3 regions of the Paraburkholderia sp. EG287B genome follow, and region 1 is predicted to be linked to each of the others. Evidence: riboswitches for the same ligand, from Rfam matches in the RefSeq annotation. Region 1 holds a riboswitch; each other region holds the start of a gene.
The links. Region 1 has a riboswitch for manganese ahead of AB4Y40_RS05270 (TMEM165/GDT1 family protein). Riboswitches for the same ligand answer to the same signal wherever they lie in the genome.

Region 1 (9,509 bases):
CCCGCCTGGCTATACCAGCGTTCGAATTGCGCGAGGTCGCGGCCGTTGGCGTCGGCCATCGCGGCGCGGAAGTCGTTGCAGGTCACGGCCTGGCCGTCGTGGCGCTGGAAGTACAGGTCCATGCCCTTGCGGAAGCCGTCGCGTCCGAGCAGCGTCTGATACATCCGCACGACTTCCGCGCCTTTTTCGTAGACGGTCATCGTGTAGAAGTTGTTGATCTCGACGTAGCTCTCGGGGCGCACCGGATGTGCCATCGGGCCTGCGTCTTCGGCGAACTGCATCTGGCGCAGCACGCGCACGTCTTCGATGCGTTTGGTCGCGCGCGCCGCCTCGTTCTCGTCGCCGCCCGACATCGCCGCCGAGAACTCCTGGTCGCGGAACACCGTGAGGCCTTCCTTCAGGCTCAGCTGGAACCAGTCGCGGCAGGTCACGCGGTTGCCGGTCCAGTTGTGGAAGTACTCGTGGCCGACCACGGCCTCGATGTTGGCGAAGTCGACATCGGTGGCCGTTTCCGGATTCGCGAGCACGTACTTCGTATTGAAGATGTTGAGCCCCTTGTTCTCCATCGCGCCCATGTTGAAGTCGCTCACGGCGACGATCATGAAGCGGTCGAGATCGAGTTCGAGGCCAAAGCGCTGTTCGTCCCAGTGGATCGAGTGGATGAGCGAGTCCATCGCGTGGCGCGTCTTGTCGAGATCGTGCGGCTCGACCCAGACCTGCAGCAGCTTTTCCTTGCCCGAGCCGCTCTGGATGCGCTCTTCCAGCGCCACGAGCTTGCCCGCCACGAGCGCGAACAGATAGCTCGGCTTGCGGAACGGGTCTTCCCATTTCGCATAGTGACGGCCATCGGGCAGCTCGCCTTCGGCGATCAGGTTGCCGTTCGAGAGCAGCACCGGGTACGCGGTCTTGTCGGCGCGCAGCGTGACCGTGTAGGTCGCCATCACGTCGGGCCGGTCGAGGAACCAGGTGATGCGGCGAAACCCTTCGGCCTCGCACTGCGTAAAGAAGTTGCCGCTCGACACGTACAGGCCCGAGAGCGTGGTGTTGGCGGCGGGCGCGCACGCGCCGGTGAGCGTGAGCTCGAAGGCCTCGGGCACGTTCTCGATCGTGAGCCCGTGTTCGTGCGCGCGGACATTCGCGTAAGGCTTGCCGTCGATCGCCGCGCCGATGAATTCGAGCTGCTCGCCCATGAGTTCGAGGTGCGAGGTGGGTTGCGCGTCGGGATTGCGACGCACGCGCAACGTGCTCTTGACGATCGTGCGCTCGGGCACGAGGTCGAATTCGAGGTCGACGGTATCGATCAGAAACGCGGGCGGCGCGTAGTCTTCGCGGCGGATCACGGTGGGCGTGGCGGTATCGGACATGGTCTGGATAGGGGCGTGTCGGATCGGGGTGGATCGATCGGTGTGGATCGAATGGGCCGGCCGCGGCGGCGTGTGCGCCCGCCGGGCGCTGCCTGCCGTCGCGGGAGCGCGGCGGATCGCCCCATTGTACAAAGGCTCGGGCCGCTTTGTCCGTCGGGGCCCGGTCGCCGAACTTTCGCGCCGCGCCACGAGTCAGTATGATCAGGCCCTGCCGCGCAGCTGGCTGAACGCAAAACAGGACACGACCGGCGTGGAATGCGCACGGATCGGACACGGAATAAGCGCGGCGCAAAGATCGTATCGGAGAGAGCGGCCCCCACGACTGCACTTTTCCAACTGAAGCAACCCTGCTACGAGAAGACCATGATGCACGACAGATGGACCCGCCGCGCCCTCCTGATGCTGGCGGCGCTCGCCCTCACGCTCTCCGGCTGCACGACCTACGTGACGAGCCAGGTGACCGCCTTCTCCGCATGGGACGGCGGCAGTGACGCCACGCGCACCTTCGCGTTCAAACGCAGCCCCGAGCAGAACCAGAGCATCGAGCAGAGCACCTACGAGCAGTTCGTCGCCAACGGGCTCGCCATGCACGCATTCCGCCTCGTGGCCGAGCCGCAGGCGCGCTATCTCGTGGGCCTCGCCTACGGCAGCCGCACCGACACGGTGACGGTCGCGCAGCCCGTGTTCTACAACCCCTGGCCGGGCCCGTACTGGGGGCCGTGGAACCCGTGGGGCGCATGGGGACCTTATCAGCCCGCCTACGTGAACCAGAGCTATCCCGTGTATTCGCATGCGCTCGCGATTCGCATCACGGAAAAGGCGAGCGGCAAGGAGGTCTATAACGTGCAGGCGCGCACTTCGGGCGACGATCCCTCGCTCGTACGCGTGATGCCCTTTCTCGTGCAGAGCGCGCTGGGGAATTTCCCGCTGGCCAACGGCACGGTCACGGAGGTCAAGATTCCGGTCGGCAAGAATGGCGGCGCGCCGAACGAGACAGCTGCGGCTCCGGCGGGTGCGGGGCAGGGCAGTGCGGCCGCGACGGGGAACGCGCCGGCGAAATAGGCACGCATCGTCGTGCCCGCCCACCAGGCGACGCGTCGGAACTTCTGTCCGGCGCGTTTTTTTATGCCATGCGCGACGGCACGTCAGAACCCCACGCCCAGAATCGCGAGCACGCCGAGTACGACGAACAGCACCGCCGCAACGGCATGCACGAGTTTCGTCGGCAGCTTGTGGGCGAAGCGGTCGCCGAGCAGGATCGCGGGCACATTGGCGATCATCATGCCGAGCGTCGTGCCCGCCACCACGCCGAAGAAGTCGTGAAAGCGCGCGGCGAGCGCCACGGTCGCGATCTGCGTTTTGTCGCCCATTTCCGCTAGAAAGAAGGTCACCACCGTGGCGCCGAACACGCCGAGCTGCGAGCGGTTCACGTTCGCCTCGCCTTCATCGAGCTTGTCCGGTACGAGGATCCAGAGCCCCATGGCGACGAACGAGGCGGCGAGCGCCCAGCGCATGACGCCAGGCGTCACGAACGCGCCGAGCCACGTGCCGAGCGCGCCCGCGCCCGAGTGATTGACGAGCGTCGCGACGAGCACGCCGAGGATGATCGGCAGCGGTCTGCGGTAGCGCGCCGCGAGCACGAGCGAGAGCAACTGCGTCTTGTCGCCGATTTCGGCGAGCGCGACTGCGCCGGCCGAGACCAGGAAGGCTTGGTTCACGTTCTGATGGATCCTCGGGCCGTGTGTCTGCGAGCGACGACCCACGAACCGCCGGGCCCTGTTGCGGCGGACATGGGTCATCGGTCTCGCCAGGCCCGGGACAAAGGCCGCGTCCGCCATGGCCGTACAAGCCAGGTCTGTTGACGGACGCCCCCGCGAATTCGCGCGCGGCAAGCCCCGGATCCGAAGACCGGCGCTGCGGCGCGATGCGAGGCGGCTACTCCCCAATGAAGCGCGGATCATAGTATCGCGCTTTTGCCTGCAACCCCGCGCTGGGCGGGGCTTTCAGCGGCGCGTGCCGGCGCGGCTGTGCACGCGCTTGCCTGCCGCGTAGGTCTCGAACACGGCGCGGTCGTCGCCGAGCAGGGCGAGCGCGAACAGCAATTCTTCCAACGATTCGGCGCGTGCCGTGCGCCGCGCGAGCAGCGGCGTGGCCTGCGCGTCGAGCACGACGAAGTCCGCTTCGCTGCCGGGCGCGAGCGTGCCGATCTTGTCGGCGAGATCGAGCGCCTGCGCCGCGCCCGCTGTCGCCAGCCAGAACATGCGCGTGGCCGTGAGGTGGTGGCCGCCCATGCGCGCGACCTTGTGCGCCTCGTTCATGGTTTGCAGCATGGAGAACGAGGTGCCGCCGCCCACGTCGGTGGCGAGCGTCACCGGCATCGACGATTCGCCGGCCTTGTCGAAGTCGAACAGGCCGCTGCCGAGGAACAGGTTCGAGGTCGGGCAGTGCGCCGCGACCGTGCCCGTATCTGCCATGCGGCGGCGGTCTTCATCGTCGAGCCAGATGCAGTGGCCGTACACGGCCCGCTTGCGCAGGAGTCCGTAGTGATCGTACACGTCGAGGTAGCTGCGATGGCCCGGGAACAGTTCCTTGACCCACTTCACCTCGTCCGGGTTCTCGGCCACGTGGCTCTGGATGAAGATGTCGCCATGCGCCTTCGCGAGCGCGCCGCACGCTTCGAGCTGCGCCTCGGTCGAAGTGGGCGCGAAGCGCGGCGTGAGCGCGTACATCTGGCGCCCGCGGTTGTGCCAGCGCTCGATCAACTCGGCGCTGTCGTCGTAGCCCGTTTGCGGCGTGTCGCGCAGGAACTCGGGGCAATGGCGGTCCATCAGCACCTTGCCCGCGACCATGCGCAGGTTCTTCGCTTCGCTCGCGGTAAAGAGCGCGTCGGCGGACTGCTTGTGCACGGTGCAGTACACGAGCGCCGTGGTCGTGCCGCAGGCGAGCAGCTCGTCGACGAAAAAGCGCGCCGTGTCCTGCGCCACCGCTTCGTTTTCGAAGCCGCGCTCGGTCGGGAACGTGTACGTGTTCAGCCACGGCAGCAGACCCGGCGCGGGCGAGGCGATCATGTCAGTCTGCGGATAGTGGATGTGCGTGTCGATGAAGCCAGGCACGATCAGCTTGTCGCGCAGATTGTGGACCGTCGCGTTTTCATCGACGCGCGACTTGAGCGCGGACCACGCGCCCGAGGCGACCACGTGGCCGTCTTCGACGATCACGACGCCGTCTTCGTCAAAGACAGCGGCGTCGGACGATTGCGCAGGGTCGCCGGTGAACGTCAACAGTTTTGCGCGGTAAGCCGATTGAGTCATGGGAACTTCGTCTCCGATAAATTCAGGTAATCGTCCAATGCATGCCCCGCATCACGCATGCCGCTCCTGAAATTGCGGCGCGCAAGGGCCCACGGTCCGGCGCTCGCGCGCTGGACCGGATTCGTGTGACAGCCCGGGCTGGGGCTTGCTGTGCGGACGAGTCCGCGTTTTTAGTTAGCGCCTGGGTGCAGGCCCTAAGCCGTTGCGCGACTCCAGTTCGCGTCGAGCTTCGCGATCAGCGCGGCGCGCTCTTCGGGCGTCACGAACGAAGCCTCGAAGCCGTTGCGCAGGATCGTGTACACCTCGTCGTCGTCGAGCTCGAGCGCTTCGATGATGGCGCGGTAGTTCTCGTTGACGTAGCCGCCGAAGTAGGCGGGATCGTCGGAATTGACGGTCACTGCGACGCCCTTGTCGAGCAGGGCCTTGAGCGTGTGCTGCGTCATGTCGTCGAACACGCACAGCTTGGTGTTCGAGAGCGGGCACACCGTGAGCGCCACGCGCGTGTCGGCCAGACGCGTGACGAGCGCCGCGTCTTCGATGCTGCGCACGCCGTGATCGACGCGGTCGACCTTGAGCAGGTCGAGCGCTTCGTAAATATAGGAGGGCGGGCCTTCCTCGCCTGCGTGCGCGACGAGCTTCAGCCCCAACGCCCGCGCCTTCTCGAACACGCGCTCGAATTTCGAAGGCGGATGACCGCGCTCCGACGAGTCGAGGCCCACGCCGATCAGGCGCGCATAGCGCTCGAACAGCGGGCGCGCGGCTTCAAAGGTGGCGAGCGCATCGGCTTCGCTCAGGTGGCGCAGGAAGCACAGGATCAGCTTGCTCGTGAGGCCGCGCTTTTCGGCGTCGGCAAGCGCGCGGTCGATGCCCGCGACCACGGTTTCGATCGGCACGCCGCGTTCGGTGTGCGTTTGCGGATCGAAGAAAATTTCGGTGTGCACGACGTTGTCGGCGAGCGCGCGCTCGCAGTACGCCATCGTCATGTCGTAGAAGTCCTGCTCCGAGAGCAGCACGCTCGCGCCCGCGTAGTAGATGTCGAGGAACGACTGCAGGTCGGTGAACGCGTAGGCGGCGCGCAGCGCGTCGATCGAGTCGTAGGCGAGCTTGACATTGTTGCGCTGGGCGAGCGCGAAGATCAGCTCGGGTTCGAGCGAGCCTTCGATATGGATGTGCAGCTCGGCCTTCGGCGCATTGGCGGCCTTTTCGACGAGCGCCTTTGCGTTGGCGGCGGTATTGGCGGTGGTCGTGATCGTCATGTTCGGTTCGATTAGCTTTCGGGTTCTTCAGTGTTTGACATCACGCGGAATGGGTGGCGGGGGCATGCGCCGCGCTCGCCCGCTTCGCCGCTTCGATCGCCTGCAGCAGTTGCGCGGCGGCCGACACGGCGATGACTTCGGGCGACTTGTCGACGATGCCGTCCACGCCGAGCGGGCAGTTCATGCGCGCGATCTGCAGGGGATCGATGCCGCGCGCGGCGAGCCGGTGCTCGAACTGCTTGCGCTTCGTGTGCGAGCCGATCATGCCGAAGAACACGAAGTCGCCGCGGCGCAGGATGCGCTCGGCGAGATCGAGGTCGCGCGAATGATCGTGCGTCATCACGATGAAGCTCGTGCCGGGCGGGGCCGTGTCGACGGCTTCGTCGGGCGCGTCGTTGGCGTCGATCGCCACGTTGGGCGCGTTCAGCAGCGCGAACGCCTCGGGCGTCGGAAACGCGGCGTCGCGCTCGTCGACCCACAGCACGCGGCAGGGCAGCGTGCTGAGCACGCGCACGAGCGCTGCGCCCACGTGGCCCGCGCCGAACAGCACGACGGGAAAGTCGTTCGGCGCGATGGTTTCGGTGAGGAGCAGTGCGCCGCCCGTTTCCCACAGCAGGCAGTCGGGCGCTTCCACGCCCGGCTCCGGCTCGGAAAGCATGGCCGGATCGGCTGCGGTGCCTTCACCTTCCGGGCTCCCGTTCCGCGAGGAGCGAAATGATACGCTACGCACGGTCGACGCGCCTGCCGCGAGGCGGCGCGCGAGCGTGGCGAGCCAGCCGAGGTCGGCCACGTCGAGGCGCTCGAACGCGAGCACCACGGCGCCGCCGCAGCACTGGCCGAGGCTCGGCCCGAGCGCGAGGCGCTCGAGGCGCCGCGCGTGCGGCGTGCGCATGCCGTCGCGCAGCACCTGACGCGCGATTTCGATGGCCTTCCATTCGAGGTGGCCGCCGCCGATGGTGTGGCGGGCCGCTTCGCGCGTGACGATCATCTTCGTGCCGGCCTCGCGCGGCGCCGATCCCTCGACGCGCGCAACGGTGACCAGCACGGCGGCGTCGCCGTGCGCGAGCAGTTGCTGCAGATCGGAAAGCCAGGTTTGCATCTGGCGCTTCTCCCTACGGGGCGGCACGTTCTCGCCTGTGCCGCCGGTTAATCTTCGTGGCTTCGCGCGGGCTGCGCTTCGCGGTTGGAGTGTGCGAGGCGCCGGCAGGTTCGCGCGCGGTCAGTCCATTTTGCGGTGGTTTTCCCGCAGCGCGTCCAGCGCATCGAGAATTGCTTCAGGCGTCGCGGGCGCGCGCAGCGGCGCGGCCTCGCGCGCCTCGGGCACTGCCGCGCCCACGGCGTCGCGAATCGCGAGAAATACCGAGAACGGCAACAGCAGCGGCGGCTCGCCCACGGCCTTCGAGCGGAACACGGTCGGTTCGACATTGCAGTTGCCGCCGCTGCGATAGAGCTTCACGTCGAACGCCTCTGGCGTGTCGCTCACGGCCGGAATCTTGTAAGTGGACGGGGCATGCGTCATGAGCCGTCCGTCGCGGTTCCACCAAAGCTCCTCGGTGGTGAGCCAGCCCATGCCCTGAATGAAGCCGCCTTCCACCTGGCCGAGATCGATGGCCGGATTGATCGACTGGCCCGCGTCGTGCAGCACATCGGCGCGCACGAGCTTCCATTCGCCCGTGAGCGTGTCGACGACCACTTCGGACACCGCCGCGCCATAGGCGAAGTAGTAGAACGGATGGCCGGTGAGCGTGCGCGCGTCCCAATGCACTTTGGGCGTGGCATAGAAGCCATCGGACCACAGTTGCACACGCTTCATGTATGCGAGTTCGACGCATTCGCCAAAGGCGATCGCCTTGCCGTTCGCTCGCACCAGGCCATCGTCGAACGCGACGTCTTCGGCTGCGCCGCCGTATTGTGCCGCCGCGAACGCGGCGAGGCGCGCGCGGATCGTGAGCGCGGCATCCTCGGCGGCCTTGCCGTTGAGGTCGCTGCCCGTCGAGGCCGCCGTCGCCGACGTATTGGCGACCTTCGAGGTATCGGCGGCGCTCACGCGCACGCGTGCGAGCGGCAAGCCGAGCGTGCCCGCCACGACCTGTGCGACCTTGGTGTTGAGCCCCTGGCCCATTTCGGTGCCGCCGTGGTTCACGAGCACCGAGCCGTCGCGATACACATGCACGAGCGCGCCCGCCTGGTTCAGATGCGGCACGTTGAACGAGATGCCGAACTTGACCGGCGTGAGCGCCAGGCCGCGCTTGAGCACGGGGCTCGTGCGGTTGTACGCGGCGATGGCCGCGCGGCGCTCGTGATAGCGGCTCGACGCGAGCAGTTCGTCGGTGAGCGGCGCGAGCACGTTGTCCTCCACGCGCTGGCCGTACGGCGTGACGTCGCGCTCGCCGTTGCCGTAATAGTTCGCGCGCCGCACATCGAGCGGATCGCGGCCCAGCGCCCGGGCGATCTCGTCGAGCATCACCTCCATCACGAGCGCGCCTTGCGGGCCGCCGAAGCCGCGAAACGCGGTATTCGACTGCGTGTTCGTCTTGCAGCAGAGCGCGACGATTTCGACGTCCGGCAGAAAGTAGGCGTTGTCGAAGTGACAGACCGCGCGCGTGGCGACCGCGCCCGAAAGATCGGCGGAATAGCCCGCGCGCAGCGCGATCTCCACGCGCGCGCCGAGCAGCCTGCCTGCGTCGTCGTAGCCCGCTTCGTATGTGTAGAGCGCATCGTGGCGCTTGCCGGTGATCATGAAGTCGTCGTCGCGATCCGCGCGCAGCTTCACGGGGCGCTGCAGCTTGTGTGCCGCGAGCGCCGCGACGCACGCGAACAGCGCCGACTGCGATTCCTTGCCGCCGAAGCCGCCGCCCATGCGCCGGCATTCGCAGGCGACGCGATGCGCGGGCCAGCCGAGCAGATGCGCGACGACCTGCTGCATTTCGCTCGGGTGCTGCGTCGAGCTGTAGACGAGCATGCCGGTCTGCTCTTGCGGGAGCGCGTAGGCCACCTGGCCTTCGAGATAGAACTGCTCCTGGCCGCCCACGGCAAACGTGCCCGCGAGGCGATGCGGCGCAGCGGCGAGCGCCGCATCGGGCGCGCCGCGCACGAGACGCAGCGGCGGCAGCACGTAGTGCTGGCGCGTGCGCGCCTCTTCGATGCTGAGCACGGGCTCGAGCGGCGCGTAGCGCACGACGTCTTCGCTCGCGGCGAGCGCCGCGGCGCGGCGCGCGAGTTCGTGGCTCGTGGCGATCACCGCGAACACGGGCTGCCCGAGATATTGCACGACGTCGCTCGCGAGCACCGGATCGTCGTGCACGACCGGGCCGCAGTCGTTCTCGCCGGGGATGTCGGCGGCCGTCAGCACCGCAAGCACGCCCGGCGACGAGCGCACGCGTTCGAGATCCAGCGCGGCGATGCGCGCGTGCGCATGGCGCGCAAGGCCGAGCGCCGCGTGCACGGTGCCGTGCAGTTCGGGGATGTCATCGGTGTAGCGCGCCTCGCCGCTCACGTGTGCATCGGCGGATTCGTGCGGCAGCGGCGCGCCGAGCGCGCGCTCGTGGGCGTGTTCATCGCCTTTCCGCGGGCGCATG
Region 2 (9,509 bases), on a different contig from region 1:
TGGAAGAGAGGTGATGCTACCGCAGACTGTCTCGTGCCGCGGTTGCGAAAGTCCGGTTGCCTCTCGATCTCGCGTGCGCGGCGCTTATGCACGTAAGGTTGCGTCCAGATTGCAGGTAAAGTTGCTGATATAGCGTCAGGACGTCCCGAGCGCCAGATCCAGCGGACACTTGGGCCTGACCTTCTCACAACGCGGGCCGGCGGAGGCATGGCGACCGACGCGTGCCGCAGGTTGTGTCCAGCACGGGTTACCGGAGGTTCCCGATGAAGCCGCTGAGCACGCTTTTCAGCAAGTTGTTGCGACGCTTTTCGGATATGGAGCCTGGGGCTGTGGTTGGCGGTAAAGAGGGGTGGCGATTTGTGCTTCGCCGTACGGGTTTTACGAAGTTGGCGGTGGCCGTCATTCTTGTACTTGGCGGCATCTGGCTGTTTCTCGGTATTCTCGAAGACATCCTCAGCGGGGACCCCCTGGTTACCGTCGACCAGATGCTCCACAAGGGGCTGCAGGGGCTTCGCACTCCGCTTGTTGGCCACGTGATGGTGGCCGTTTCGGAGCTTGGCGATGCTGCGGTCACGATTCCCGTCTTTCTGACCGTGCTGTCTGTGCTCCTGCTTCGGCGCGAATGGCGGACGGCCGGGTACTGGATTGTCGCAATCGCGATGGCTGAAGCATCGGTGAAATTAATCAAATTTGCTGTGCAACGGTCACGACCGGTGTCTATCTACGAAGGTATTGAAAGCTTTTCCTTTCCCAGTGGCCACGCGACACTGAGCATTGTCATCTATGGCTTCCTCACGTACCTCGTCTGTCGCGGCCGTCACAAGCACACGCAGTTCAGGATTGCCGTGATAAGTGGTTCGGTAATAGCACTGATATCCATTTCCCGCCTGTACCTCGGTGTTCACTGGTTTTCCGACATTCTGGCCGGTCTAAGCCTCGGCACGGCGTGGATCGCGTTTCTTTCCGTCGCCCATCATCTCAGGGACCGCGACACGCGAGGTTCGCCCGTGCTGTGGGTGGTCGCGCTTGTCACATTTCTGACGACTGCTGCGATTCACATCTCACTGCACCACAGCGCTGATCTTGTTCGCTATGTGATCTAGCTGAAGACGCATACGTGGTCAAACCGGGTCACGAATTGGATCCGGTCAGGGAACCTGCCAGCAACACAACGATCGTGGACGGGATGCCAGGGATCGCGTCGGGCCGCCCACGCGCAGGCGGTTTCATGGTGACCGCTCTTCCTGGTCTTCGACGCTGGACCGAAATTGCGCAGAAGAACGCGGCATCCGGCCAGGAATTCGTCGGTTCAAACGGGATTTTGGTGGATAAAAAGTTAACTTGTAGATGACGCTACACAGCAGTAGCATAATCTACATGAAATCATTATCGACCTGGTCGGTCCTTGTACTGACATTGCCCACCGAGAATGCGACGGCGCGTATGCGCTTCTGGCGCGCACTCAAGGCAAAGGGCTGCGCCGTTCTGCGCGACGGCATCTACCTCTTGCCTTATACGGAAGCGCGCGAGGGCGTGCTGCGCGAGCTTTCGGTCGCGATTGGCGAAAGCGGCGGCACAGCCCACCTGCTGCGCGCGCCTAGTCTTGACGCGTTGCAGGAGGCCGAATTCCGCGCGCTGTTTGATCGCGCTGACGAGTACGACGGCCTCATCCGCACGCTCGCCGATGCCCGGAAGACGGTCTCGGGCCAGTCCGCCGCGGAACTGACGAAGGTGATGCGGCGCTTGCGCAAGGACTACGAGACCATCGTCGCCATCGACTTCTTTCCGGGCGAGGCGGCAACGCGCGCCGAGGCCGCCTGGCAGGATTTTGTTGCGCACGTCGACACGGTGCTCTCGCCCGGCGAGCCACACGCGGCAGACCGCGCAATCCGCTCGCTTTCCGTTGAGGACTATCAGGGGAGGACCTGGGCGACCCGCAGGCGCATGTGGGTCGACCGTGTGGCGAGCGCATGGCTGATTCGCCGTTTCATCGACCGCGACGCGCGCTTCATCTGGCTGCCATCGCCGGACGTCTGCCCGGCGGACGCACTCGGTTTCGATTTCGATGGCGCCGTCTTTACCCATGTGGGAGAACGCGTCACATTCGAAGTACTGCTGGCGAGCTTCGGCCTCGACAGGGACCCGGCACTCGTGCGCCTCGGCGCCATGGTTCACGCGCTCGACGTAGGCGGCGCAAGCGTGCCGGAAGCCATCGGGTTCGAAGCGGTCATGGCCGGTACCCGGGAGCGCGCGGCCGGCGACGATGAATTGCTCGATGCCATGAGTCCAGTGCTCGATTCGATGTACACGCACTTCGCGGCGAGCGAAAAAGGTGGCGATTCAGGACGACGCCCATGAGCACAACGACCGCACACGTGCCGGGCTACACGCTCGGACAGATGGCGCTCTATATGCTGAAGCTCGGTACGGTTGGCTTTGGCGGACCGGTTGCGCTCGTCGGCTACATGCGCCGCGATCTGGTCGAGCATCGCGGCTGGATTGCGGAGGAGGACTATCGCGAAGGCCTGGCACTGGCGCAGATGATGCCCGGTCCGCTTGCCGCGCAGCTTGGCATCTATCTCGGCTTCGTGCACTACCGCCTTTTGGGAGCGACGGTCGCGGGACTCGCCTTCGTGCTGCCTTCGTTCCTGATGGTCGTCGCGCTAGGCTGGGCCTACGCGCATTTCGGTGGGCTGTCGTGGATGCAGGCGGTTTTCTATGGCGTAGGCGCGGCGGTAGTCGGCATCATCGCGATGAGCGCGTACAAGCTGACAACAAAGACGCTCGGCGCAGACCGGCTGCTCTGGATCATCTTCCTGATCCTCGCAGTTGTAACGATCGCCACGGAATCGGAAATCGCCTGGCTCTTTATCGCGGGTGGTGTCGTCAACTGGCTGCGCCGGTCGCCGCCCGGATGGCTCAGTAAAGGCGGTTTCAACGTACTGGCCGCGACGCAGGCGCCTGCACTTGCTGGCGTCTTCAGCGGACTGGATCTCCCGCTGCTCGGCCAGATTGGTCTTTTCTTCACGAAGGCGGGTGCGTTCGTGTTCGGCTCGGGTCTGGCGATCGTGCCGTTTCTCTACGGCGGCGTCGTGACCGAGCACCACTGGCTCAACGACAAACAGTTCGTTGATGCGGTCGCCGTCGCGATGATTACGCCGGGGCCGGTTGTCATCACCGTAGGTTTCATCGGCTATCTGGTTGCGGGACTGGCCGGTGCCTGCGTTGCCGCGCTCGGAACGTTTCTGCCGTGCTACCTGTTCACTGTGTTGCCCGCACCGTACTTCAAGAAGTATGGGCGGCTGCCTGCTGTGAAGGCGGTTGTCGATGGCATTACGGCTGCTGCCGTAGGGGCAATTACCGGTTCGGTCGTCGTCATTGCCAGACGTTCGGTCATCGACTGGCCAACCGCGCTGATCGCACTCGCAGCCGTGCTGCTGCTGTGGCGCTTCAGGAAACTTCCAGAGCCCGTGATCGTCGTCGCAGCCGCCCTGATCGGCCTTGTGCTCTATCCGCTTCTCCATCTGTACGCCTGGTAACCCGCGTGCGGGACAACTGCGAGGAATGCATATGAAGTCGCGACGTACCTTTCTGCACGATACCGCCGCAGTCGGTGCAGGAATGATGCTGTCCCGGGCGCAAATGGTCCACGCGGCCAGCGTTCCCGGCTATGTCGACAGACTCGTCAATGCGGATGGCAAGTATGCGGCGGCGCCGCTGCCATTCGCCTATGACGCACTCGAACCGGCCATTGATGCCCGCACGGTTGAACTCCATTACAACTTTCACCACAAGCCAGCCGCCGCTGCGGCAAACAAGGCCGAAGAAGCGCTGGCCAAGGCGCGGGAAACGAACGATTTCGCGCTGGTGAAGTTTCATACGAAGGAGCTGGCCTTTCAGTTGTCGAGCCACATCCTCCACACCATCTACTGGACGAGCATATCGGGCAAGGGCGGCGAGCCGAAGGGCGATCTGGCAAAAGCGATCGACACCAACTTCGGCTCATACGAGAAGTTCAGGACCCAGCTCATGGCAGCGACGATTGCCACTGAAGCGTCAGGCTGGGGCGTCGTTGGATACCTGCCTGCGACCGGAAAGCTCATGATCCTCCAGTGCGAGAACCACCAGAAACTCACGGCGTGGGGCATCCAGCCGATCCTGGTTCTCGACGTTTTCGAGCATGCCTACTACCTGAAGTATCAGAACCGCCGCAATGAGTACGTCAACCAACTTTTCAGCATCATCAACTGGGATAACGCTGCAATGAGACTTCAAGCCGCGATGCCGTCACGCGCGACGGTGTGAATGCACGCGCCTGGCACGACGTCGAGGCGAATACGCGGGTACTGAAATGACTGCTGCCCGGGCGCCACTCTCAATCCTGCTTCCTCCGGCGGGCGTGGACCGGAGCGCGTGGCTGCTGCTCGTAGCACGGAGTCTGCGCGGGATCTGCGACGGCTTCGTTGCCGTACTGCTGCCCGCGTATCTGCTGTCGCTTGGTTTCGGGAAGCTCACGGTTGGCCTGATCGGCACCGCCACACTGCTGGGCTCTGCCGTCGCGACGATCGCTGTCGGCTTGATGAGTGGCCGTTACCCGCAGCGCGCGCTGCTGCTCTTCGCTGCGGCCCTGATGGCAGCAACCGGCCTGGCGTTTGGATTCCTGTCGTCACTTTGGCCGCTGCTCGTAGTGGCGTTTGTCGGCACGCTCAACCCGAGTTCGGGTGACGTCAGCCTGTTTCTGCCGCTTGAGCACACATGTCTCGCCGAATCCGCGCGGGGCGACGTCCGAACCGCGCTCTTCGCCCGCTACAGCCTCGCGGGTGGGCTTTCGGCTGCACTAGGCGCGCTGCTCGCCGGATTACCGGACTGGGTTGCAGTCCATTCCGGCTTTTCCGCACTCGTCGTCATGCGCGCGATGTTCATCGTCTACGCAATCACGGGCTTCGTCGTTTTCCTCCTGTATCTCCGGCTACCAAAGCGTACGGCGCACGCGGCAACTGCCCGGGCGCCGCTCGGCCCGTCGCGCGCGATCGTCACGCGGCTCGCGCTGCTGTTCAGCGTCGACGCGTTTGCGGGAGGTTTGCTCGTGAACTCGCTGCTCACGCTGTGGCTGATCCAGCGCTTTGGCCTTTCGCTCGCGTCAGCAGGACAGTTCTTTTTCTGGTCCGGGCTGCTCAGTGCAGGCTCGCAACTGGCCGCCGCACCGATTGCCCGCAGGATCGGCCTGCTCAACACGATGGTGTTCACACACATTCCGTCAAGCGCCTGCCTGATCGCCGCCGCCTTCACGCCGACGCTACCACTGACCCTGGTCCTTTTGCTTGTGCGCAGTGCGCTGTCGCAGCTCGATGTGCCGACCCGGAGTGCCTATGTAATGGCGGTGGTGACACCACCCGAACGACCGGCGGCAGCGAGCTTTACGGCGGTGCCGCGCAGCCTTGCGGCGGCGGTAGCGCCGACAATCGCCGGTGGGCTGCTGGGAGCCGGATGGCTCGGCGCACCACTGATAGCGTGTGGCGTGCTCAAGATTGCCTACGATCTCGCGGTGCTCGCCGCTTCCCGTCATATCAGGTTAGATAGAGGATCGTCGTGAATCGCACCAACGCACTCCGTCGCTTCGTCGCACGGCTCTTCGGCATGCTTTTCGCAATCTTGACTGTGGCCGGTAGCGTCGCTGGTTGCGTCGCACATGGAGCGGATGACGCAGTAACTGGCAATCTGCCACTGAAGCACGTCGAGGATGTTCCACTGCCTGGGCGAGTGTCACGATTCGATTATGAAAGCTATGACCCTGACAGGCATCTGCTGTTCATCGCTCACCTGGGTGACAGCGAAGTTGTGGTGTTCGATACAGTCGCGTCGCGCGTTGTTGCGCGCATACCGGGTATCTCCGCCGTGCATGGCGTGCTCGTGGTGCCGGAACTGTCCCGGGTGTATGCGTCCGCGACCGGCACAAACGAGGTTGTCGCAATCGACGAGCGCACGCTGAAAATAATTGCCCGGGTGCCCGGCGGCATCTATCCGGACGGCATGTCGTATGCGCCCGATGCGCGCAGGCTCTACGTCTCGGATGAGACGGGAGAAACCGAGACAGTAATTGATGTCCCGGGCAACCGGCGGATCGCGACGATACCGCTCGACGGGGAAGTGGGCAATTCGCAATACGATCCGGTTTCGCGACACATCTTTGTCAACGTGCAGACGAGGCGACAACTGGTGGAGATCGATCCGGCAGCCAATACGATTGTCTCCCGTACCGATCTGCCTGGCGCGAAAGGCAATCACGGACTGCTGATTGTCCCGGAACTACGCCTTGCGCTCATTGCCTGTGAGGACAACGCGCGCCTGCTGGTGCTCGACATGCGTTCGATGAAGGTTGTCTCGGCGTTCGATGTCGGCGGCGAGCCGGATGTCATCGCGTTCGATCCCGCATTGCACACGGTCTTCGTGGCTGGCGAGGCAGGCGTCGTGTCGATGTTCAGCGTCGACGCGTCCCGTGTGTCGAAGATTGGCGACGGGCGCGTGGGACCGAATGCACACGTTGTCAGTCTCGATGCGGCGACGCACCGGTCGTACTTTCCGCTGAAGGACGTCGGCGGGCATCCCGTCCTGCGGATCATGGCACCGCGATAGGGGCGCGCCTGGTCAGTCCTGTTTCGACGCTTGCGGCGCTTCACGTGTCAGCTTTGACTGCCGCCGGGATTTTTCATTGAGGATCTGATGACGCCTGTGGTCCGTCATTTTTTTCCAGCTGCGGGCTTCCTCTCGCGTCCGGTAGCAGCCGGTGCAGAGCCCGGTCTTGCCATCGAACGCGCACAGGTCGATGCAGGGAGATTTGACTGCCATGGCTCAGGCTACGGCCCGATTGGGATTCACTTCGACCGTCACATGCGACAGTCCCTTGAACCGCTTGAGCGCCGCGTGATAGAAACCCGGGTTGCGCTGTGCTTCACCTGTGGCGACCGAAACGACAGCGCTCATGTGCCCTGGGCCTACGCGCCACACATGCAGGTCAAGCACGGTGTCGCCGTTGTCTTCGATGACGTGGCGGACGTTCTCGGCCATGCGGCGGTCCGTGTTCACGTCGAGCAGGATGCCACCCGTATCGCGCATGAGACCCCACGACCAGTTTGCGATGACGAGCGCGCCAACTATGCCTGCAAGCGGGTCCATCCAGACCCAGCCAAACGCGCGGGCCAGCAACAGGCCGATGATGGCCAGCACGGAAACTGCAGCGTCTGCAATCACGTGAATGTAGGCTGAGCGGATGTTGTGGTCGCGGTTCGCGGCAGCCTGCGCGTCGTCGTGATCGTGCTCGTGTTCTTCGAACTCGATTGAATGCTCGTCATCAGGCAGGCGGACGACGGCCTTGAAGGCATGCGGCTCGGGAATGTCGTCCTTCGACTCGAGATAGCCGCCGCGATCGATAAATGCGAAGGTTTGCTGCGCCCCATCGGGGCGGATTGTCGTCACTGAAACAGCATCGGCGCCAAGATTCGAAGCAGCCGTTTCCGGCTTGATACGGAAGACGGGCGGCACGCCATCTTCGAAGATCGAAACGGCAAAGACGCCGGCGCTACCGAAGATGCGTTGCACCTCTTCTTCGTGGCCGTGGTCGCCTTCATGCCCATGCGCGTGGCCATGAGCGTGCCCGTGACTATGTCCGTGGCTGTGCCCGTGATGGTCGCCGCTCAGCAGCCAGACGCTCGCCAGATTGACCAGCAGGCCAAGCACCGCGATGGGGATCGCCTGGCCGAAGTGGATCGGCACCGGCGAGAGAAAGCGCGAAACGGCCTCGTACCCAATCAGCAGCGCAATCATCGCGAGCACGATGGCGCTGGTAAAGCCTGCGAGGTCTCCGAGCTTGCCGGTCCCGAATACGAAGCGCGGGTCGGCCGCGTGCCGGCGTGCGTAGGTATACGCCAAAGCAGCGATCAGCATTGCGCCGGCGTGCGTCGACATGTGGAGTCCATCGGCGACGAGTGCGAGCGAGCCAAAAAGACTGCCGCCGACAATTTCGGCCACCATCATCGCGCTGCACAGCGCGATCACCATCCAGGTTCTGCGCTCGTTCTCTTCGTGGGCTGCGCCCAGAAAGATGTGATCGTGTCCCGCCCCGAAAGCGGCGTTCTCGAATTGACTCATGTTTCTCTCACTTGAAGTAGCTGTGCACTACCTCGATCAGTTGCTCGGTGCCGCTGCCGTGCTCGTCGTCGTGCGGCTCTGCGTCGACGAGGTGCGTACGGATATGGTCTTCAAGAACCACCGCGAGCAGGCCGTTCATTGCGCCACGGCTACTCGTAATGAGCTGCAGCACGTCCATGCAACCGCGCTCTTCCTCGAGCGCACGCTCGATGGCCTCGACCTGTCCCTTGATGCGGCGTACCCGGTTGAGCAGTTTCTGTTTTTCGCGAATCGTATGGCTCATGCTCCGCCTCCAGTTATAGCGTAGGGGGGTATATTAGCAAAATAGGGTGGAGGGGTATACTAAAATATCCTTGCAGGAGCCGGCGCGATGCTTTTATAATCGCGCCACTCTTCGGGGAGTAGCCGCTCCAGGCGCGATGTCTGGAGGCGCACGTCAACATACTTGTCCGCTAACTGGCGACATGGCGTGTGCAGCGCAAGCCTGGCAAGACCGATGACGTGCATCCCTACCTGGCCGGGTCGCGGGGGTGTGTGTCATCGCGTGTTGACTGCGCGGCCCGGAACAACAAACCCAATGGAATCCTTCCTCGTATCGACCAGCGTGGTCGCACTCGCTGAAATCGGCGACAAGACGCAACTCCTCTCCCTCGTTCTCGCTGCCCGTTATCGCAAGCCCATTCCGATCGTGCTCGGCGTCTTCGTGGCGACGCTGGTCAATCACGGATTTTCGGGCGCGCTGGGAGCGTGGCTCGCAAACGTCATCAATCCCCATGTCATGAACTGGGCCGTTGTCGCGTCGTTCGCGCTGATGGCCATCTGGATTCTGATTCCTGACAAGCTTGACGAGGCCGATGCCGTTACGAAGGGGCACATGGGCGTGTTCGGTACGACCGTGGTGACGTTTTTTCTAGCGGAAATGGGCGACAAGACGCAGGTGGTGACGGTTGCCCTCGCGGCCCGCTTTCACGAATTTTTTTGGGTCGTTGCAGGAACGACACTGGGCATGATGCTCGCCAACGTCCCGGTCATTTACCTTGGGCACAAGTTTGCCGACCGGTTACCGACCAAGGCTGTACACGTGGTGGCCGCCATAATTTTTGTGGTTCTGGGGGGCTTTGCACTCAGAACGGCGCTGTATCCCGAGGCACATCCGCTGTTCTAAGCGGCCGGAGCGCATGTCCTGACGAGGACTGCACATTCGCTGTTGAGTGACCGCTTCCGAAGGACATTTTGTCGTTCGAGCGGCACATCATTGGATAGGATGGATGTCCGAATCTGGCCGCAGGACTAAACCGCTCGCGCGGTAGGGGCTCCGGTCCGACGCTGGAGGGCAGGGAGAGGCCGGTTACGCGGTTTTATGT
Region 3 (9,509 bases), on a different contig from region 1:
GATGGCGCCGAGCGCGATTTCAGCGATTGCATCCATCGCATTCTCGCCGGCGTCGGTCTTGCCCAGCACGCGCATGCCTTCGATCGTGCAGAGCAGAAAGCGCGCGAGATCGTCGGCATTCTGGTCGGCGGCCAGTTCGCCCGCGGCCTGGCCACGCCGGATCGCGCCGGCGAGCAGCGCCTGCATGCGCGTGAACATGTCCGTGACGCGGGCTTTCACCTCGGCGTCGAAGGGCAGACACTCGGTGGCGGCGGCTGTCACCGGGCAGCCAGCAAGCCCTTCGAGGCCGGCGGAAAGACGCACGTAATGACGCAGCGCCTCGCGCAGCGCGGTGCGCGCCGAGGCGTGCCGCAGGTTGCGCGTGAGCCGAGCGATACCGCGCTCGGTGTAGAAGTCGAGCGCCGCGAGAAAGAGCTGGTGCTTGTCGCCGAACGCCTTGTAGAGGCTGCCGCGCGAGAGTTGCGTCCCTTCGATCAGGTCGGGCAGCGACGTTGCCGCATAGCCGCGCGCGCGAAATACCTCTAGCGCGTTCTGCACGGCTTCCTGCTCGTCGAATTCGCGTGGACGGCCGGGGCCAGAACGGGTATCGGGTTTCATGTCGTTATTCTAGACCAAACGATTCCGAATTGCCGAGAAAAAACACGCGCCGCGAATCCAAACATGCATACAGGATGAATTATATGTACGCACAGAAATATCAATTGTTGATATTCGGCGCGCGTCGGTAATCTGGCCGACATACCGACCAGCCCGCCCCAGCTATGTCCCGCATCGCGCTCATCGAATGGTTGACGAGTTTCGTGCCCAACCCGGCCGCGCCGCAATGGCGCGAGCGGGGGCGGCGCTGTGCCGGAGCGTTGATCGGCATCGCGTTCACGGGACTCGCAACCCATGTGATGTTCGGCGCGGCGGGCGACATCCCGCTGCTCGTGGCGCCCATGGGCGCGTCCGCGGTGCTGCTGTTCGGCGCGTCGGACAGCCCGCTTGCGCAACCGTGGTCGATTCTCGGCGGCAACTTCGTCTCCGCGCTGGTGGGCGTGGCGTGCGCGCAATGGATCGCGTCGCCGGTCGCCGCGGCTTCCGTGGCGGTGGCGCTTGCCATCTGCGCGATGTTCCTGTGCCGCTGCGTGCATCCGCCTTCAGGCGCGGTCGCGCTGACCGCCGTGCTCGGCGGCCCCGCTGTTCATGCGCTCGGCTTTCACTTCGTGCTCGCGCCGATCGTGTTCCAGTCCTTTGCGTTGCTCAGTGCGGCGCTCGCCTTCCACGCGCTGACCGGGCACCGCTATCCGCGCGCAGCGTTTCGTCCCACGCCGGAAGCCGCTGCCGCGCCGCTCGCCGCGCTCTCGCAACATCTGCTCGAGCCGCTGGATTTTCCGCAAAAGTCGTTCGAACAACTAACTTGTGAGGAAATCATGTCGATTGGCTGTCCCGCCGTGCCAGCGACCATGGGCGCGCGGGCGGCGCACGAGATGTTCCGCCGCCACGGTGCTTCGACGCTGCCCGTGGTCGATGCGATGGATCGCGTGGTCGGCGTCGTCACGCATCACGCGCTCGGCGACCTCGCACCGGCGGCTGGCCTCAAGCGTATCTGGAACTCGCTGCGCCGCGCGGTGCTGCGCGAGTCGGCGCGCGTGGAAGAAACGGTGGAAGCCGTGATGGCGGCCGGCGTGCACGCGGTCCATCGGGCCACGCCGCTCGCGCATCTGGTACCGATCTTCATCGAGCACGCCTACCACGACATTCCGGTGATGGACGATGCGCGGCGGCTGGTCGGCGTGGTCAGGCATTCGGACATGATCCGCTGGCTCCATCACCACGCGGGCACCGCCCAGGCCGCCGCGGCAGCCTGAGCCTGGCGCCCGGCCGCGTCACACCACGAACAGCAACGCCGCGAACACCGCATAGAGCCAGCCGACATGCGTGAGCTGACGGCTGCGTACCTTCGGCGCACGAAACGCCCACTGCAGGAACAGGATGGCGACCATCGTCGTCACGGCCGCGAGAATCGAAGGCGTGCCGAGATGCCATGGCGTGAAGAAGAGGCCGAACGCCGTGGGAATAGTGGCCTGAATCATCATCGCGCCGCTGATGTTCGCCAGTGCCAGCCGCTCCTTGCCCTGGCGCACCCAGATGATCGCGTTCATGATCTCGGGCAGCTCGGTGGCGATCGGGCTGAACAACACGGCGGTCAACTGCGGGCTCAGGCCAAGCCACGGTCCCACGGCGCCGATCTGCTGCACGAACAGATGCGAGGCCGCGAAGATCACCGCGAGCGCGCCCAGCGTCTGCAGCAGAATCCACACCATGGCCGGATTGTCGTCGTGCGGGCGCAGCTTCAGCGGCTCGAGATCGGCTTCCACCTCGCCGCTATCTTCAGCGGAAAGCTCCTTCCAGCAGTAGAACGCGTAGGCCGAGAGAAACGCGATCCCCAGTATCGGCTTGAAGCTGAACACCACGAGCCCGAGCGCGATCTTCGCGACGAAGATCGCGAGGAACCAGAGCTGGTCGCGGCGCAGACGGCGCGTATTGACGTCGACGGTAGCCGCGCGCTCGCGGCCCACGCGCTTCGCCGTCGCAAGCAACGCGAAGCCCACCACGGCATAGGCGATCGTGCTGAGCGCGAGCGGCCCGCCAATCGCGGCGCCTACGCCAATTTCCTTGTGCGCGGGATCGCCGCCGAAAGCGACGGCAACGAGCGTGACCACGCTCTCGGGCAGCGCGGTGCCGAATGCGGCGAGGATCGTGCCGGTGGCGGTTTGCGTGACCTTGAGCTTGTGGCCGAGCCACTCGACGCTATTGACGAAGGTCTCGCAGGACAGGTAGATGATGCCGGCCGCGGCAACGAGCAAGGCGAACGTCAAGATCATGACGAACGCCCCGTGGCGTAAATGAGGGGGTGATGGGGGGCGAGACGAGTCATTGTTATTGCCGTGATGTGCGAGCCGGGCACCGAAACCATGACGTATCCCTTCGCCCGGCCCGGGTGAAAGGGAAAACGTCATAGGTCTCGTCAGGCCGCGCTATTGCAGCGATTCGCTGCAATGATCCGCAATACGGCTGCCGGCGCCATGGTGCAGGGGCACCAATTATGTTGACGGCGGCGCAACGCCAAAGCCGGCGTTGCAGACTACTCCCCTAAGACAGGGGGCGATTATAGCCGAAGTTCATGGCGGCGAGCGATTTCCAGCGTGCCCGCCGCGCGCGCCTCGCACAACGCGAATCAGAACTTGTGACGCAGCCCGACCATGACCATCGCCTGCTCGTCGTTGCTTGCATCGTTGCCGAAGTCGCCGAACGAGGCGACCGCGTTGACGAACTCGCCCGTATCGGCGTCGATCGTCTTGCCCGAAGCCTTCTGGTAGCCCGCGAGCGCGTAGATATCGGTGCGCTCCGAGAGGAAGTAGTCGCCGCCCAGGCTGAACTGGTTGTAGCTCGCGTCCACGCCGTTGCCGTGCCCCTTGGTGTAGTTGTAGCCGAAGCCCACGAGCGCGACCGGCGTGACCTGATAGTTGATGAACGCCTGGCCCGTGTTGAACTTCGTGTTGCTGTTCGCGCCGTACGCGCTCTGGTAGTTCGCGTACTCGACATTGCTGTACGCGAGGCCCGCCGTCACCGGCCCATACGTATAGTCGCCGGCCGCGCGAATGATCTGCAGCGAATTCGCGGAGACGAAGCCGCCCGTAATGGCGGCGGAATCCACGTTGACGTCGTTGTTCGGATTCAGGCCGTCGAACGTCGCGGCCGTGCCGCCGTTGCTGTTGGCCTTGAAATAGCCCGCGCCGAAGCCGAACGGACCATGGTTGTATGCGGCCGCCACGGCCCACGTCTGCCCCGCGCCGGTGCTGCCCGGCTGGCCGCCGAACGCGTACATCGCGCTCATCTGCAGGCCACCGAAGTTGGGGCTCGCATACTTGATCGAGTTGCTGGTGCGGTAGCTGTTGTCGTAGTTGTCCATGTCGCCGGGCGTGGCGAACGCGGAGCCGAATGCGCCGTCGTTGGTGAGCGGCTGCAGCAGGTCGATGAGCGGGTCGTACTGGCGGCCGAGCGTGACGCTGCCCGCAGTGCTCGAATTGAGGCCGACCATGGCCGTGCGGCCGAACAGGCGGCCGCCCTGGCCCTGCTTGCCGTTGTCGACGTTGAAACCGCTTTCGAGCTTGAAGATCGCCGAGAGGCCGTTGCCGAGGTCCTCGGTGCCGCGCAGGCCCCAGAGGTTCGGCGACATGTTGCCGGACATCATCTGGAACGTCCCGCCCGAGCCGCGCATCGCGGCAAGTCAACGTCGGCTCACACCATCTCATTCATGAAATCACGCATGCTTTCTTATGTGTTGCGCGCTGCTCTGTGCGCTACGGTCGCCGCTGCCTTCTCAGGATGCGCGAACCTGCATCCGCAGCCCAACGGTCCCGGGGATTGCGTCGGGCCGGCCGGCTTCTGCGTGCCGTTCTTCAGTTCGTAATTCGCGACACCGGTCCTCCTGCCGTCGAGTTGGCGCGCCGTTCCGGGTCTCCGGCGGCGCGCATAATACGCGTTTCGGTGGCACAACCACGATCTGCGTTGACAAGGAGACCCATGAGTCGCGATATCCGCACCGACGCCGAAGTCCTCGCATCATGGCAGCGCAACGCGACGCCTTGGATCGCGGCCGTGCGCGGTGGCGAGATCGCGAGCCGCCGGCTCGTGACGGACGCAGCGGTGCTCGACGCCGTGCTCGCGTGCGCGCCGCGCAGCGTGATCGATCTCGGCTGCGGCGAAGGCTGGCTCGCGCTGGCGCTCGCGCGCCGCGGCGTCGCCGTCACGGGCGTCGACGCGGTGCCCGAACTCGTGGAGTCTGCGCGCGCGGCGGGGCTCACGGACTGCCGCCTGCTAACCTACGAGCAGGTCGCGCAGGGCGCACTACCCTGCCGCGCCGATGCGGTGGTGTGCAACTTCTCGCTCATCGGCTCGACCAGTGTCGATGCTCTGCTGCGCGCGGTGCCCACGTTGCTGGCGCCGCAAGGCACGCTCATCGTGCAGACGCTGCATCCACTCGTGGCATGCGGCGACGAACCCTATGTCGACGGCTGGCGCGCCGGATCGTGGGCCGGATTCAGCAGTGCGTTTCGCGATGCGCCGCCGTGGTACTTTCGTACGCTCGAAAGCTGGATCGCCTTGCTCGACATGAGCGGCCTCGACTTGCGCGCGCTGCGCGAGCCGCTCGACCCGCGCAGCGGCAAGCCCGCTTCCGTGCTGTTCATGGCGCAACGGCGCGGCTGACACCGCCCCCGCGCGCCGCTGCAAACGAGGAGACAAAGACGATGGCGATGATTTCTCACGTGTACATCGGCGTGAACGATTTCGGGCAGGCATTCACGTTCTATTCCCCGCTCATGCAGGCGCTCGGCTTCGTGCTGAAATTCCGCGAGCCCGACTACCCGTGGGCGGGCTGGATGGAGCCGGGCGTGCCGCGGCCGCTCTTCCTCGTCGGCCGGCCGTGGGACGGCAACGCCGCGCAACCCGGAAACGGCCAGATGGTCGCGCTGCTCGCGCCTTCGCGCGCGGCAGTCGACGCCGCCTACGCCGCCGCGCTCGCGCACGGCGGCACCGACGAAGGCGCGCCCGGCCTGCGCCCGCACTATCACCCGAACTACTACGGCGCGTACTTTCGCGACCCCGAAGGCAACAAGCTCTGCGTCTGTTGCCACGATGCCGTGGACCATTGATACGCCGCGGCACGAGCCATCACACGGGCGTCCCAATCGCTGTGCTACCCTTGCGCTGCCTTGGGCCGAGGGTGCCGTGCGCGCGTGCGAGCGACCGCCGGCGGACGGCCCGATGTATCGAAGTCGAAAATCGAAGTCCTGAACCAAAGTCCCGCGCCGCGCCTCAACGCGCGCATGTGCAGGGACAACGATCAATAACAGGAAGAAGACCCAGATGAAAAAGCACGAGATACAACGCGCGGGTTCGCGCGGCCGCTTGCGCGCGCTGATCGCCGCCGTGGTGCTGGCAGGCGGCGCGCAAGCCGCGCATGCTGCCACGGAAATCCAGTTCTGGCATGCCATGGAGTCCCAGCTTGGCGAGCGCGTGAACGCGATCGCGGAGCAATTCAACGCGTCGCAGAGCGAATACAAGATCGTGCCCGTCTTCAAGGGCACCTACGACCAGACGCTCGCCGCCGGCATCGCGGCCTATCGCAGCGGCGATGCGCCCGCCATCCTGCAGGTGTACGAAGTCGGCACCGCCACGATGATGAACGCGAAGAAGGCCGTGCTGCCCGTGTACGACGTGATGAAGACCGCCGGCGTACCGCTCGACGAAAAGGCCTTCGTGCCGACCATCGCGAGCTACTACAGCGACGCGAAGACGGGCCATCTGGTGTCGATGCCGTTCAACAGCTCGACCCCCGTGCTTTACTACAATCGCGACGCCTTCAAGAAGGCCGGCCTGCCCGACGCGCCGCCGAAAACCTGGCCCGAAGTCGCCGAAGCGGCCGCGAAGCTCAAGGCCTCGGGCATGAGCTGCGGCTTCACCACCGGCTGGCAGGGCTGGATCCAGATCGAGAACTACAGCGCGTGGCAAGGCGCACCGATCGCGACGCGCAACAATGGCTTCGACGGCCTCGATGCGCAACTCGAAATCAACAAGCCGCTGCAGGTCGCGCACATCGCCTTCCTGCAGAACATGGCGAAGCAGGGCACCTTCACCTATGTGGGCCGCAAGGATGAAGCCACCGCGAAGTTCTATAGCGGCGACTGCGGCATCATGATGGGCTCGTCGGGCGCGCTGGCGAACGTACAGCAGTATGCGAAGTTCAAGTTCGGCACCGGCATGATGCCGTACGACCCGAGCGTGAAGGGCGCGCCGCAGAACGCCATCATCGGCGGGGCGAGCCTGTGGGTGCTGGGCGGCAAGAACCCCGAGGTCTACAAGGGCGTGGCGAAGTTCCTCGCGTACCTGAGCTCGCCGGCCGTGGCCGCGAAGTGGCATCAGGACACGGGCTATCTGCCGGTGACGAAGGCCGCGTACGAACTCACGCAGCAACAGGGCTTCTACGCGTCGCATCCGGGCGCCGACACGGCCACGAAACAGATGCTCAACAAGCCGCCGCTGCCGTGGACCAAGGGCCTGCGCCTTGGCAACATGCCGCAGATCCGCACGATCGTGGACGAGGAACTCGAACAGGTCTGGACGGGCGCGAAGACGCCGCAGCAGGCGCTCGATTCGGCCAACTCGCGCGGCAACGATCTGCTCAGGCGCTTCGAGCAGCAGGCGGCGAACTGACGGTCCAACGCATGTGATGTGATCCGATGCCTCGGGCGAGGTATCGGGCAGCGCCCCAAAAGGCCGACGCGAGTCCGGTCTTTTGGGGCGTTTTACTTTCGCTCTGTGATTGCGGCTTTAGAACCACGCGTCCTGCATGTCGAGCGTGGTGCGATCGAGCGAGGCGAGCAGATCGAACTGCGCGCCGGTTTTCGGCAACTCCCAGGCGAAGAAGTAGGCGGCGGCCGCGAGCTTGCCGCGATAGAAGTCCGCTTCCTCGCCGTGCGTTCCATTGGACGCGGCGAGTGCCGCGCGTGCCACGAGCGCCTGTTCGAGCCACACCCAGGCCAGCACCACGTGGCCGAACGCTTCCAGGTACACCGAAGCATTGGCGAGTGTCACCGCCGGGTCGCCTGCTGCCCACAACTGCCCCGTGACTTGCGTGAGCCGCTCGAGTGCGGCTGCGAGCGCGTTCGCGTGGGTGGCCTCGTCTGCCGCGCCCGAAGCGTGTGCGCGTTCGAGCGTGGCCTGCACGCACGCCACGAAGATCTTGAGCGCCGCGCCGTCCTTGATGACCACCTTGCGGCCGAGCAGGTCGAGCCCCTGAATGCCGTGCGTGCCTTCGTGGATCGGATTGAGACGGTTGTCGCGATAGAACTGTTCGACGTTGTACTCGCGCGTGTAGCCATAGCCGCCGTGCACCTGGATGGCGAGATCGTTGGCTGCGAGACACCATTGCGAAGGCCAGCTCTTCGCGATGGGCGTGAGCAGGTCCAGCAGCAGCGAGAGCGGCTCGCGTTCCGCGCCGCTGGCGGCACCCGCTTCGTCCACGAGTTTGGCGCACCAGAGGTTGAGCGCGAGCGCGCCTTCGACATAGCTCTTTTGCGCGAGCAGCATGCGGCGCACGTCGGCGTGCTCCACGAGCCTCACCTGCGGCGAAGCCGGATCTTTGCCCGCCGCGCCCACGGGACGCCCTTGCGGACGGTTGCGCGCGTAATCGAGCGCATGCAGATAGCCGGTGTAGCCGAGCATCGTCGCGCCGAGCCCGACGCCAATGCGCGCCTCGTTCATCATGTGGAACATGTATGCGAGCCCCTGATGCGGCTCGCCCACGAGATAGCCGATCGCGCCCGCCCGGCCGCCCGGCGTGTGCCGCGTGCCCTCGCCGAAATTCAGCAGGCAGTTTGTCGTGCCGCGATAGCCCATCTTGTGATTGAGGCCCGCTAGCACGACGTCGTTGCGTTCGTCGCGCGAGCCGTCCTCGTTCACGAGGTACTTCGGCACGACGAACAGCGAGATGCCTTTGACCCCCGCAATGAGCTTGCCGTCGGGACCGGGGATCTTGGCGAGCACGAGGTGCACGATGTTCTCGGCCAGCTCGTGCTCGCCGCCCGAGATCCACATCTTGTTGCCACGCAGACGATATTGCGCGCCGAGCGCGGAGTCGCATTCGAAGTCGGCGCGCGTGGCGACATCCGAAAGCGACGAACCCGCTTGCGGCTCGGAAAGGCACATCGTGCCGAAGTAGCGGCCTTCCAGTTCGGGGCGCACGAAGGTGTCGATCTGCTTTGCGCTGCCATGCGCGAGCAGCAGGTTCGCGTTGCCGATGGTGAGGAACGGATAGGCGCTCGTGCCGACGTTCGCCCCCTTGAACCACGCGAAGCCCGCCTTCTCGACGACGAGCGGCAACTGCATGCCGCCGTATTCGTAGTCCTGGCCCGCGGCCATCAGGCCTGCGTCGCTGAACGCCTGCAACGCCGTCTTCACCTCGGGGATGATCGTGACCGTTTCGCCGTCGAAGTGCGGCTCGTGCTGATCGTTCTTCTTGTTGTGCGGCGCGAAGAGGTCGGTGGCGATCTTCTCGCAGGTGTCGAGCGCGGCGTCGAAGGTCTCGCGCGTGTGGTCGGCGTAGCGCGGAATGCGCGTGAGGCTTTCGACATCGAGCCATTCGTAGAGCAGGAAGTTCAGATCGCGGCGGGAAAGGATCAGCGACATGGCGGAACGGTCTCGCATCTTGAGAGGAGAAGGCGCCTAGCGTACCTAAAATAGTACGATCGTGCTATTGGTAGTTTCTCCAGCGACGCAGCGACCCAGCGCGGCCTTACGGTTCGCCGCTGAGGTATCGCTGCGGTGACACGCCCATGACGCGCTTGAACATCGTCGAAAACGCCGTGGGGCTGCCGTAGTCCAGTTCATACGCGACGCGCGTGACCGACTCGCCCCGGTTCAGCCGGGCAACGGCCTCGATCAGGCACGCCTGCTCGCGCCAG

Region 2: another riboswitch for manganese. It lies ahead of AB4Y40_RS34420 (TMEM165/GDT1 family protein); the one in region 1 lies ahead of AB4Y40_RS05270 (TMEM165/GDT1 family protein).
Region 3: another riboswitch for manganese. It lies ahead of AB4Y40_RS17300 (sodium:calcium antiporter); the one in region 1 lies ahead of AB4Y40_RS05270 (TMEM165/GDT1 family protein).

Annotation. Positions count from the first base shown of each region.
Region 1 covers NZ_JBFRCG010000002.1:551,571-561,079, reverse strand. Annotated here, with positions in the region: gene pepN (aminopeptidase N) at 1-1,364, opposite strand, end outside; gene AB4Y40_RS05275 (DUF4136 domain-containing protein) at 1,728-2,426, shown strand; gene AB4Y40_RS05270 (TMEM165/GDT1 family protein) at 2,510-3,082, opposite strand; yybP-ykoY riboswitch at 3,137-3,330, opposite strand; gene guaD (guanine deaminase) at 3,368-4,675, opposite strand; gene AB4Y40_RS05260 (adenosine deaminase) at 4,870-5,931, opposite strand; gene xdhC (xanthine dehydrogenase accessory protein XdhC) at 5,972-7,030, opposite strand; gene xdhB (xanthine dehydrogenase molybdopterin binding subunit) at 7,151-9,509, opposite strand, start outside.
Region 2 covers NZ_JBFRCG010000023.1:48,475-57,983, forward strand. Annotated here, with positions in the region: gene AB4Y40_RS34375 (phosphatase PAP2 family protein) at 264-1,103, shown strand; gene AB4Y40_RS34380 (chromate resistance protein ChrB domain-containing protein) at 1,378-2,358, shown strand; gene AB4Y40_RS34385 (chromate transporter) at 2,355-3,539, shown strand; gene AB4Y40_RS34390 (superoxide dismutase) at 3,571-4,305, shown strand; gene AB4Y40_RS34395 (MFS transporter) at 4,352-5,593, shown strand; gene AB4Y40_RS34400 (hypothetical protein) at 5,638-6,633, shown strand; gene AB4Y40_RS34405 (DUF1289 domain-containing protein) at 6,646-6,846, opposite strand; gene dmeF (CDF family Co(II)/Ni(II) efflux transporter DmeF) at 6,850-8,145, opposite strand; gene AB4Y40_RS34415 (metal/formaldehyde-sensitive transcriptional repressor) at 8,153-8,428, opposite strand; yybP-ykoY riboswitch at 8,530-8,705, shown strand; gene AB4Y40_RS34420 (TMEM165/GDT1 family protein) at 8,723-9,310, shown strand.
Region 3 covers NZ_JBFRCG010000009.1:31,767-41,275, forward strand. Annotated here, with positions in the region: gene AB4Y40_RS17290 (TetR/AcrR family transcriptional regulator) at 1-597, opposite strand, end outside; gene AB4Y40_RS17295 (HPP family protein) at 762-1,850, shown strand; gene AB4Y40_RS17300 (sodium:calcium antiporter) at 1,869-2,867, opposite strand; yybP-ykoY riboswitch at 3,045-3,148, opposite strand; gene AB4Y40_RS17305 (porin) at 3,221-4,264, opposite strand; gene AB4Y40_RS17310 (class I SAM-dependent methyltransferase) at 4,570-5,253, shown strand; gene AB4Y40_RS17315 (VOC family protein) at 5,301-5,699, shown strand; gene ugpB (sn-glycerol-3-phosphate ABC transporter substrate-binding protein UgpB) at 5,914-7,260, shown strand; gene AB4Y40_RS17325 (acyl-CoA dehydrogenase) at 7,378-9,234, opposite strand; gene AB4Y40_RS17330 (helix-turn-helix domain-containing protein) at 9,341-9,509, opposite strand, start outside.